Regions from separate parts of the Saccharopolyspora sp. NPDC000359 genome, predicted to be linked through region 2. Evidence: predicted binding sites of a transcription regulator. Region 2 holds the regulator's gene; the other holds the start of a gene.

Region 1 (4,505 bases), on a different contig from region 2:
CCGCCGCCACGCTCGGCGAGGTCGAGCTGCGCCGCGCGGGCGGGGCGGACCTGCCCGCGCCGGGGCTGTGGCGGATCGACCCGGTGCACTCGTCGATCCAGGTGACCGCCCGGCACCTGGGGATCAGCAGCATCCGCGGGCGGTTCAACGAGTTCGCCGGTGAGATCCGCATCGGCAACCCGATCGAGTCGTCCACCGTGGAGGCGACGATCGTCGCGGCGAGCATCGACACGGCCAACGGGATGCGCGACGACCACCTGCGCAACCCGGACTTCCTGGACGTCGAGCAGCACCCGCGGATCGCCTTCCGCTCCACCGGCCTGCGCCCGCGCGGCGGGGACCGCTGGGACCTGGACGGCGAGCTCACGCTGTGCGGCCTGACCCGCCCGGTGCGGCTGGACACCCGCTTCGCCGGGGTCGGCCCGGACCCGTGGGGCGGCACCCGCGCCTCGGCGACGGCGACGACCCAGCTGCGCCGCGAGGACTTCGCGATGAACTTCAACCAGGCGCTGCAGACCGGCATCGCGGCCATCGGCACCACGCTGAAGGTCGAGATCGACATCCAGGCCGTCCGCGAGGACTGACCCGCCCCTGCCGGGGACGGCGCGCGACTTCCCCGGCAGCCGAACGGACCTCCGGCACGTGCGACAGGCCGGAGGTCCGTTGGGTGTGGACCTCCGGCGTGCCGGTCGGACGACACGCCGGAGGCCGCGGGTTCGAGCCGCTCGTCAGACCTTCTCGGCCTTCTCGGCCTTGCGGACCTCACCGCTCCGGAGTTTCTCGCGGTAGGAAGCCAGCTCCTTCTTCACCACCGGGATCATGATGTACAGGCCGATGATGTTGAACAGGGCCAGCGCGAACAGCACCGCGTCGGCGAAGTCGAGCACGCTGCCCAGCGTCAGCACCGAACCCACTACGGTGAACGCGCAGAACAGCACGTTGTAGGCGCGCTCCTTGGCCTTGCCCTTGCCGAACAGGAACAGCCAGGCCCGCTGACCGTAGTAGCCCCAGGTGATGATGGTGGAGATCGCGAACAGCGCCACCGCCACGGTCAGCACGTACGGGAACCACGGCAGCACGGTGGCGAAGGACTCCGAGGTGACCGTGACGCCGTCCGGGGTGTCCCCGCCGTTGAGCACGGTCTGCTGCGCGTCGGTCCAGAACTGGGTCTTGGCGATGACGATGGTCAGCGCCGTCATGGTGCACACGATGACGGTGTCGATGAACGGTTCCAGCAGCGCGACCAGGCCTTCGGTGGCCGGGTGCTTGGTCTTCACCGCCGAGTGCGCGATGGGCGCCGAGCCGAGCCCGGCCTCGTTGGAGAACGCGGCGCGCTGGAAGCCGACGATCAGCACGCCGATCAGCCCGCCGAACCCGGCCTCCGGGGTGAACGCTCCGGAGAGGATGTCACCGACCGCGCTGGGCACCAAGGCGTAGTTGACGCCGATGACGGTGAGGCAGGCCAGCACGTAGATCACGGCCATCGCGGGCACCAGGCGGCTGGTGACCGCGCCGATGGACTTGATGCCGCCGATGATCACCGCGCCGATCAGCACCGCCAGCAGGATGCCGAAGATCAGCGCCGCGCCGTCCGAGCCGAGCAGCCCGGTCTCGCCGCCGGTGACGTTGCGCAGCTGCGCGAAGGTCTGGTTGGCCTGGAACATGTTGCCGCCGGCGATGGCGAAGAACAGGATCATGACCGCGGCGAGCACGGCCAGCACCTTGCCCAGGCCCGCGCCGAAGGCGTTCGGGATGCGCTCGGCGATGCCCTTGCGCAGGTAGTGCATCGGGCCGCCGGAGACGGTGCCGTCGGCGTCGATCTCCCGGTACTTCACGCCGAGGGTGCACTCGACGAACTTGGTGGCCATGCCGAGCAGGCCGCAGAGGATCATCCAGAAGGTCGCGCCCGCACCGCCGACGGTCACCGCCACGCCGACGCCGGCGATGTTGCCGAGGCCGACGGTGCCGGACAGCGCCGAGGCGAGCGCCTGGAAGTGGTTGATCTCGCCGGGCTCGGACTTGTCGGTGTACTTGCCGCGGACCAGGTCGATGGCCAGCTTGAAGGACCGGATCTGGATGAACCCGAAGGCGGTGGTGAACACCGCCGCGGCGATCACCAGCCAGGCCACGATCCACGGGAAGGTCACGCCGAAGACGGTGACCTCGCCGAAGACTATGTTGGAGAAGCCGTCCGAGATCGGGGTGAAGACCGTGTTGATCGCGTCCTCGATGCCGGAGAGCGCGCCGCCCTCTTCGGCAGCCAGCACGAGCTGGTCACCCGCTGTCGTGGTGGTCATGACGGTTTAGCTAAATCGGGTGAAATGTCAACATCAATACCTCGGTGTGACATTTGCCTGAAACTGAGACCAGTTCGTGTCCTGCATCACAGCCTCACCTTGAGCGGAACTCGCTCAACTTTCCTCGCGTTGACCGTGTGGATGAGGCTGGTACAGGGCACGATGTCCTGGTAGGAGCCATCGGTGACGAGGTGAGGAATGGACGCGTTCAACCCGACGACCAAGACCCAGCAGGCGATCTCCTCGGCGGTGCAGGCCGCGACCGTGGCCGGCAACCCGGACGTCAGCCCCGCGCACCTGCTCGGCGCGCTGCTCGCCCAGGGCGACGGGCTGACCGCACCCCTGCTGACCGCGGTCGGCGCCGAACCCGCGGCGGTGCACCAGGAGCTGGAGCAGCTGATCGGCAGCCTGCCCGCGGCCAGCGGCAGCACGGTGTCCGCGCCGCAGCTGTCCCGCGACGCCGTCCGGGCGCTCACCCACGCCCAGCGGCTGGCCACCGAGATGGGCGACGAGTACGTCTCCACCGAGCACCTGCTGGTCGGGCTCGCCGCTGAGGGCGGCCGGGTCGCCGACCTGCTCAAGAAGCACGGCGCCACGCCCGAGGCGCTGACCGACGCCTTCGGCAGGGTGCGCGGCTCGGCCCGCGTGACCAGCCCGGATCCCGAGGGCACCTACAAGGCCCTGGAGAAGTACGGCCAGGACCTCACCGACCGCGCCCGCAAGGGCGACCTGGACCCGGTGATCGGCCGCGACGCCGAGATCCGCCGCGTGGTGCAGGTGCTGTCCCGCCGCACCAAGAACAACCCGGTCCTCATCGGCGAGCCCGGCGTCGGCAAGACGGCGATCGTGGAGGGCCTGGCCCAGCGCATCGTCGCCGGGGACGTGCCCGAGTCGCTGCGCGGCAAGCGCGTGGTGGCGCTGGACCTGGGTTCGATGGTGGCCGGGGCGAAGTACCGCGGCGAGTTCGAGGAGCGGCTCAAGGCGGTGCTCAAGGAGATCACCGACTCGGCCGGGCAGGTCATCACCTTCATCGACGAGCTGCACACCATCGTCGGCGCCGGGGCCAGCGGCGAGGGCGCGATGGACGCCGGGAACATGATCAAGCCGATGCTGGCCCGCGGCGAGCTGCGCATGGTCGGCGCGACCACGCTCGACGAGTACCGCCAGCACATCGAGACCGATGCCGCGCTGGAGCGCCGGTTCCAGCAGGTGCTGGTCGGCGAGCCGAGCCCGGAGGACACGGTGGCGATCCTGCGCGGGCTCAAGGAGCGCTACGAGGTGCACCACGGCGTGCGGATCACCGACGGCGCCCTGGTCGCCGCGGCCACCCTGTCCGACCGCTACATCACCGCGCGCTTCCTGCCGGACAAGGCGATCGACCTGGTCGACGAGGCGGCGTCCCGGCTGCGCATGGAGATCGACTCCCGCCCGGTGGAGATCGACGAGGTCGAGCGCGCCGTGCGGCGGCTGGAGATCGAGGAGATGGCGCTGTCCAAGGAGGACGACCCGGCCTCCCTGGAGCGGTTGGCCGCGCTGCGCGCCGAGCTCGCCGACCGCCGCGAGAAGCTGTCCGAGCTGACCGCGCGCTGGCAGCAGGAGAAGGAGTCCATCGACAAGGTCCGCGACCTGAAGACGCAGCTGGAGCAGCTGCGCGGCGAGTCCGACCGCGCCGAGCGGGACGGCGACCTGGGCAAGGCCGCCGAGCTGCGCTACGGCCGGATCCCGCAGCTGGAGAAGGAGCTGGAGGCGGCCACCGCCGCGCAGTCCGAGCGCAAGGCCATGCTGCAGGAGGAGGTCACCGCCGACGACGTCGCGGACGTGGTGAGCGCCTGGACCGGCATCCCCGCCGGGCGGCTGTTGGAGGGCGAGACGGCGAAGCTGCTGCGCATGGAGGACGCCCTCGGCGCCCGCGTGGTGGGGCAGGCCGAAGCGGTGCGCGCGGTGTCCGACGCGGTGCGCCGCACCCGGGCCGGTGTCGCCGACCCGGACCGGCCCACCGGCTCGTTCCTGTTCCTCGGCCCGACCGGCGTCGGCAAGACCGAGCTGGCCAAGGCGCTGGCCGGGTTCCTGTTCGACGACGAGCGGGCGATGATCCGCATCGACATGTCGGAGTACTCCGAGAAGCACTCGGTGGCCCGGCTGGTCGGCGCACCGCCCGGGTACGTGGGCTACGACCAGGGCGGGCAGCTGACCGAGTCGGTGCGCCGC
Region 2 (4,505 bases):
TGGTCCGGGATAGGCGTCGCATCGACCCCGAGACCGGCCAGCGCCGGACGCCTGCTCCGAACGGAGAAGAGGCGCAGGTGCCCGAAAGCATCTCCGGCACCCTCGACGAGGAGGTCACCCAGGCCGAGGAGTCGGCGGAGGGCTCCGAGTCCGCCGCCGAACCGGCCCAGGGCGAGCCCGCTGGCCTGCAGAAGCAGGTCGACGAGCTCACCGCCGACCTCAAGCGGGTCACCGCGGAGTACGCGAACTACCGCAAGCGGGTGGAACGCGACCGCGAGTCGGTGATCGCCGGGGCCAAGGCCTCGGTGGCCGGTGACCTGCTGACGGTGCTCGACGACCTGGAGCGGGCCGAGGCGCACGGTGACCTCAACGGTGCGTTCAAGGCGGTGGCCGACAAGCTGGTCGCGACGCTGAACTCGGCCGGGCTGGAGGCGTTCGGCGCGGAGGGCGACGAGTTCGACCCGTCCGTGCACGAGGCGGTGCAGCACAGCACCTCCCCGGACGTGAGCGGCCCGACCGTGACCACCGTGCTGCGTCGCGGCTACCGGTTCGGCGACCGCGTGCTGCGACCGGCGATGGTCGCGGTGACCGACCACGAACCGTCGGCGGAACCTGCGGCCGCCGACGACAGCCAGACCGAGCAGGGTTGATCAGGAGCGAAGGGAGGGGCGTCCGGTGAGTGCGAGGGAATGGCTGGACAAGGATTTCTACGCCGAACTGGGCGTCTCCTCCGACGCTTCAGCGGACGAGATCAAGAAGGCCTACCGGAAGTTGGCCCGGGAGAACCACCCGGACGCCAACCCGGGCAACGCCCAGGCGGAGACCAAGTTCAAGGCCGTCTCCGAGGCGTACGGCGTGCTGTCCGACCCGGAGAAGCGCAAGCAGTACGACGAGGCCCGTCGGCTGTTCGGCTCCGGCGGGTTCAGCGGCGGTGGCCAGGGCGGGTTCGGCGGTTTCGGCGGCCAGGGCGGCTTCGACATCGGTGACCTCTTCGGCGGTGCCCAGGGCGGTGCTGGCGGACTGGGCGACCTGTTCGGCGGCCTGTTCGGCAACCGCCGTCCCGGTGCGTCCACGGCCAGCCGGCCCAAGCGCGGCGCCGACGTGGAGACCGAGGTCCGCATCGACTTCACCGAGTCGGTGCGCGGCGCGACCGTGCCGCTGCGGCTGTCCAGCCCGGCGACCTGCCAGACCTGCCGCGGCTCCGGTGCCAAGCCAGGCACCCGGCCGCGCACCTGCGGCACCTGCTCCGGCGCGGGCCTGGTCACCCGCAACCAGGGCGCCTTCGCGTTCAGTGAGCCGTGCCCGGACTGCCGCGGCCGCGGCAGCCTGATCGACAGCCCGTGCCCGGACTGCGCAGGTGAGGGGGTCAGCACCCGCAGCCGCACGCTGACGGTGCGGATCCCGGCCGGGGTCTCCGACGGGCAGCGGATCAGGTTGGCGGGCCAGGGCGAACCGGGTCGGCAGGGCGCCGCCGCCGGGGACCTCTACGTGGTGGTGCACGTCAACCCGCACCGGGTGTTCGGACGTTCCGGTGATGATCTGACGATCACGGTGCCGACGACCTTCCCGGAGCTGGCGCTGGGCACTACGTTGACCGTGCCGACCCTGGACGGGAAGGTCACGCTGAAGGTCCCGCCCGGGACCAGCAGCGGCCGCACCTTCCGGGTGCGCGGCAAGGGCGTCGGCAAGAAGGACGGGAGCAACGGGGATCTCCTGGTCACCTTGCAGGTCGCCGTTCCGTCCAAGCTGGACGGCAAGGCGGCGGAAGCGCTGGCGGACTACGCGAAGGCGACCGCCGACCACGATCCGCGTCAGGACCTGAACGAGTTGCTCGGGAGGTAGTCATGGCCGGTGGTCGCACGTCGGATCCGGGCTTCGGGTTCCCACCCGGGGCCGACGAGGACACGCCGATGTTCGTGATCTCGGTCGCCGCCCAGCTCTCCGGCCTGCACGCGCAGACCCTGCGCAGCTACGACCGGTTGGGCCTGGTGTCGCCCGGACGAACCCCGGCGGGCGGCCGCCGCTACTCCCTCCGCGACATCGCGCTGCTGCGCGAGGTCCAGCGCCTGTCCCAGGAGGAAGGCGTCAACCTGGCCGGGATCAAGCGGATCATCGATCTGGAGAACGAGGTTGACGCGCTCCGCGCGAAGGTCCAGGAACTGGCCGAAGAAGTAGCCGCAGCCCACGCGGCAGCGGAACAAGCAGCAGCCCAGATCCACGCCTCCTACCGCCGAGACCTCGTCCCGGTCAGGCAGGAAACGGCCCTGGTGGTCTGGAAACCCCACCGCAAGCGCTGACGGAACCCATCGCCCCACCGAGCAAGAGCCGGTGGGGCGATTGCGCATCTCGACCACGGTCGGCGTGCGCACCAAGCAACTGCTCGCACCTCCCACCCGCGGTGGTGAGGCCGGGTCGGCGGTCAGCCATCGTCGAGCAAACGGCGAAGCCGCTTCCAGCGGTGAACAGCGACCGCGACGGGCGTCCGGCGCTGATGTGGAGGTGTCGCAGCGCCGCAGGCGCACAGCCCACCCTCGCAGCTTGCACCGCTGCGGGTTCTCAGCGTTCGCCTGGCGGGGACGGCCCTGACGTCGTGCATCGAGCATGCCTGGGCCAGGGCCCCCAGTACCCATGCGGGCGCAGCGGTTCCGCTACCGGCACCGCTGCGCAAGGCGGGACTGGAAACGGAGTTCAGTCCAATGTGAACGGGTCGTAGCGGATCCGGTCGAGGGGGGTTCCGGCTACCAGCATCTTGGAGACCGTGGCTCGGATCATCCCCGGGGAGCCGCTGACCAGGACGTCCCAGTCCTGCCAGGCGCCGTAGCGGGTCACCACCTCGGGGAGGGTGCCGTGCTCGACGCCGGAGACGTTCGGGTCGTCCTCCAGCACCGGCGTGATCGTCAGCCACGGGTTGTGCATCGCGATGCGCTGGAGGTTCTCCAGGTCGTAGAGGTCCTCGCGGGTCCGGCCGCCGTAGAACACCTGGACCCGGGGGTTCTCGCCGTACTGGGCCAGCTCGTCGATGATCGCCCGCATCGGGGCGATCCCGGTGCCACCGGCGATCATCAGCACGTCCGGGGAGTCCTCGCGGTCCACCGTCATCCGGCCCATCGGCGCGCCGATCCGCCACTGGTCGCCGATCCGGGCGTGCCCGACCAGCGCGCGGCTCACCCAGCCGCCCTCCACCGAGCGAACGTGGAACTCCATGATCCCGTCCTCGGCGGGCGCGTTCGCCGGGGTCAGGTACCGCCACAGCCGGGGCCGCTGCGGCACCTCCACGCTCACGTACTGCCCGGGCAGGTAGGGCACCGGGTGGTCGGTCTGGACGCGCATCACCGCGACGTCCCAGCTCAGCCGCTCGTGGTGGATGATCTCGCCGGTGTACCAGGCGGGGCCGTCGTCGGCGGCGGCCGCTTCGGTCATCGCCGAGGCCATCACCGTGTAGGCCTCGGCCCACGCCCGCTCCACCGTGTCGTTCCAGGCGTCACCGGCGTGCCTCTTGATCGAGGCCAGCAGCGCGGTGCCCACCGCTTCGTAGTGGTCGGCGACCACGCCGAACTTGCGGTGGTCGCGGCCGAGCTGGTGCAGGAACGGCAGCAGCTCGTCGGGCTTGTCGACCATCTGGATCACGTGTACGAGCGCCCGCAGCAGGCGGCTGCGCTGCACTTCCATGTTCACCGCGAACAGCTCTCGGGTGGCCGGGGAGAGGCTGAAGAGCATCCCGTAGAAGAACTTGGCCACGTCGTCGATCTGCGGCTCGACGACCTCGAAGCTCTCGCGGATCAGGCGAACCATCTTGCTCACACCAGAGGACGGCTCGCGGTTCGGGGGTGGTCCGGGGCTCAGTACGGCGTTCGCTGTCATGGTTCGGGTGCAGTCTTCTCCACGTTGGCGGCGGTACCCGATTGGGCGCACCGCTACTTGCTTGCGTCCCCCGACACTGGGCTGACCCTAACTCGTGGCCCGGGGAACGTCTGCCTTGATGCCACTTTTGAGTGCTTCTTAACTACTACTGGTAGATGGTGCATGAACCCGTCGGGGGAACCTAGTATCCACCCCTGTGAGTGGAGAGGAAGGCGTGACACGGTGAGGCGCGTGAGCCCCGACCACCCGACCCCGACCGGCACCGCCGACGAGGCGCTGCTGGACCTGGAGCTGTCCGATCCGCCGCCCCCGAACGATCCGTGGCAGGTCAGCACCCCTCTCCAGCACCACAGCCTGGACGCCGTGCCCCGTGACCCGTTCCTCGAGGACGACCGCCCGGTCCCGCTGCCCGGTTCGACGGGCGAGCACCTGCTGCAGCAGGCCTACGGCACCGAGAAGCGGGCCCGCCGTTTCTACGACGACCAGGTGCTGGACCACCTGAACTCGGAGATGAAGGCGTTCATCGGCCGGATGGAGCTGGCCTTCGTGGCCACCGCCGACGCCCGCGGCGAGTGCGACTCCAGCCTGCGCGCCGGCCCGCCCGGCTTCATCGAGGTGCTCGACGACCGGCACGTCTGCTACCC

What was found. The regulator HspR, encoded in region 2, represses chaperone genes until heat shock. The targets are predictions, from matches to a motif close to ANNTTGAGTNNNNNNNACTCAANNT.
Region 1: the regulator HspR is predicted to act here: its motif matches at 2,394-2,418, upstream of clpB (ATP-dependent chaperone ClpB).

The regions. Positions count from the first base shown of each region.
Region 1 is NZ_JBEPDU010000057.1:465-4,969, forward strand. It holds gene ABT324_RS28280 (YceI family protein) at 1-584, shown strand, start outside; gene ABT324_RS28285 (alanine/glycine:cation symporter family protein) at 729-2,297, opposite strand; gene clpB (ATP-dependent chaperone ClpB) at 2,496-4,505, shown strand, end outside.
Region 2 is NZ_JBEPDU010000093.1:616-5,120, forward strand. It holds gene grpE (nucleotide exchange factor GrpE) at 1-650, shown strand, start outside; gene dnaJ (molecular chaperone DnaJ) at 676-1,842, shown strand; gene ABT324_RS32760 (heat shock protein transcriptional repressor HspR) at 1,845-2,297, shown strand; gene ABT324_RS32765 (FAD-binding oxidoreductase) at 2,689-3,792, opposite strand; gene ABT324_RS32770 (pyridoxamine 5'-phosphate oxidase family protein) at 4,093-4,505, shown strand, end outside.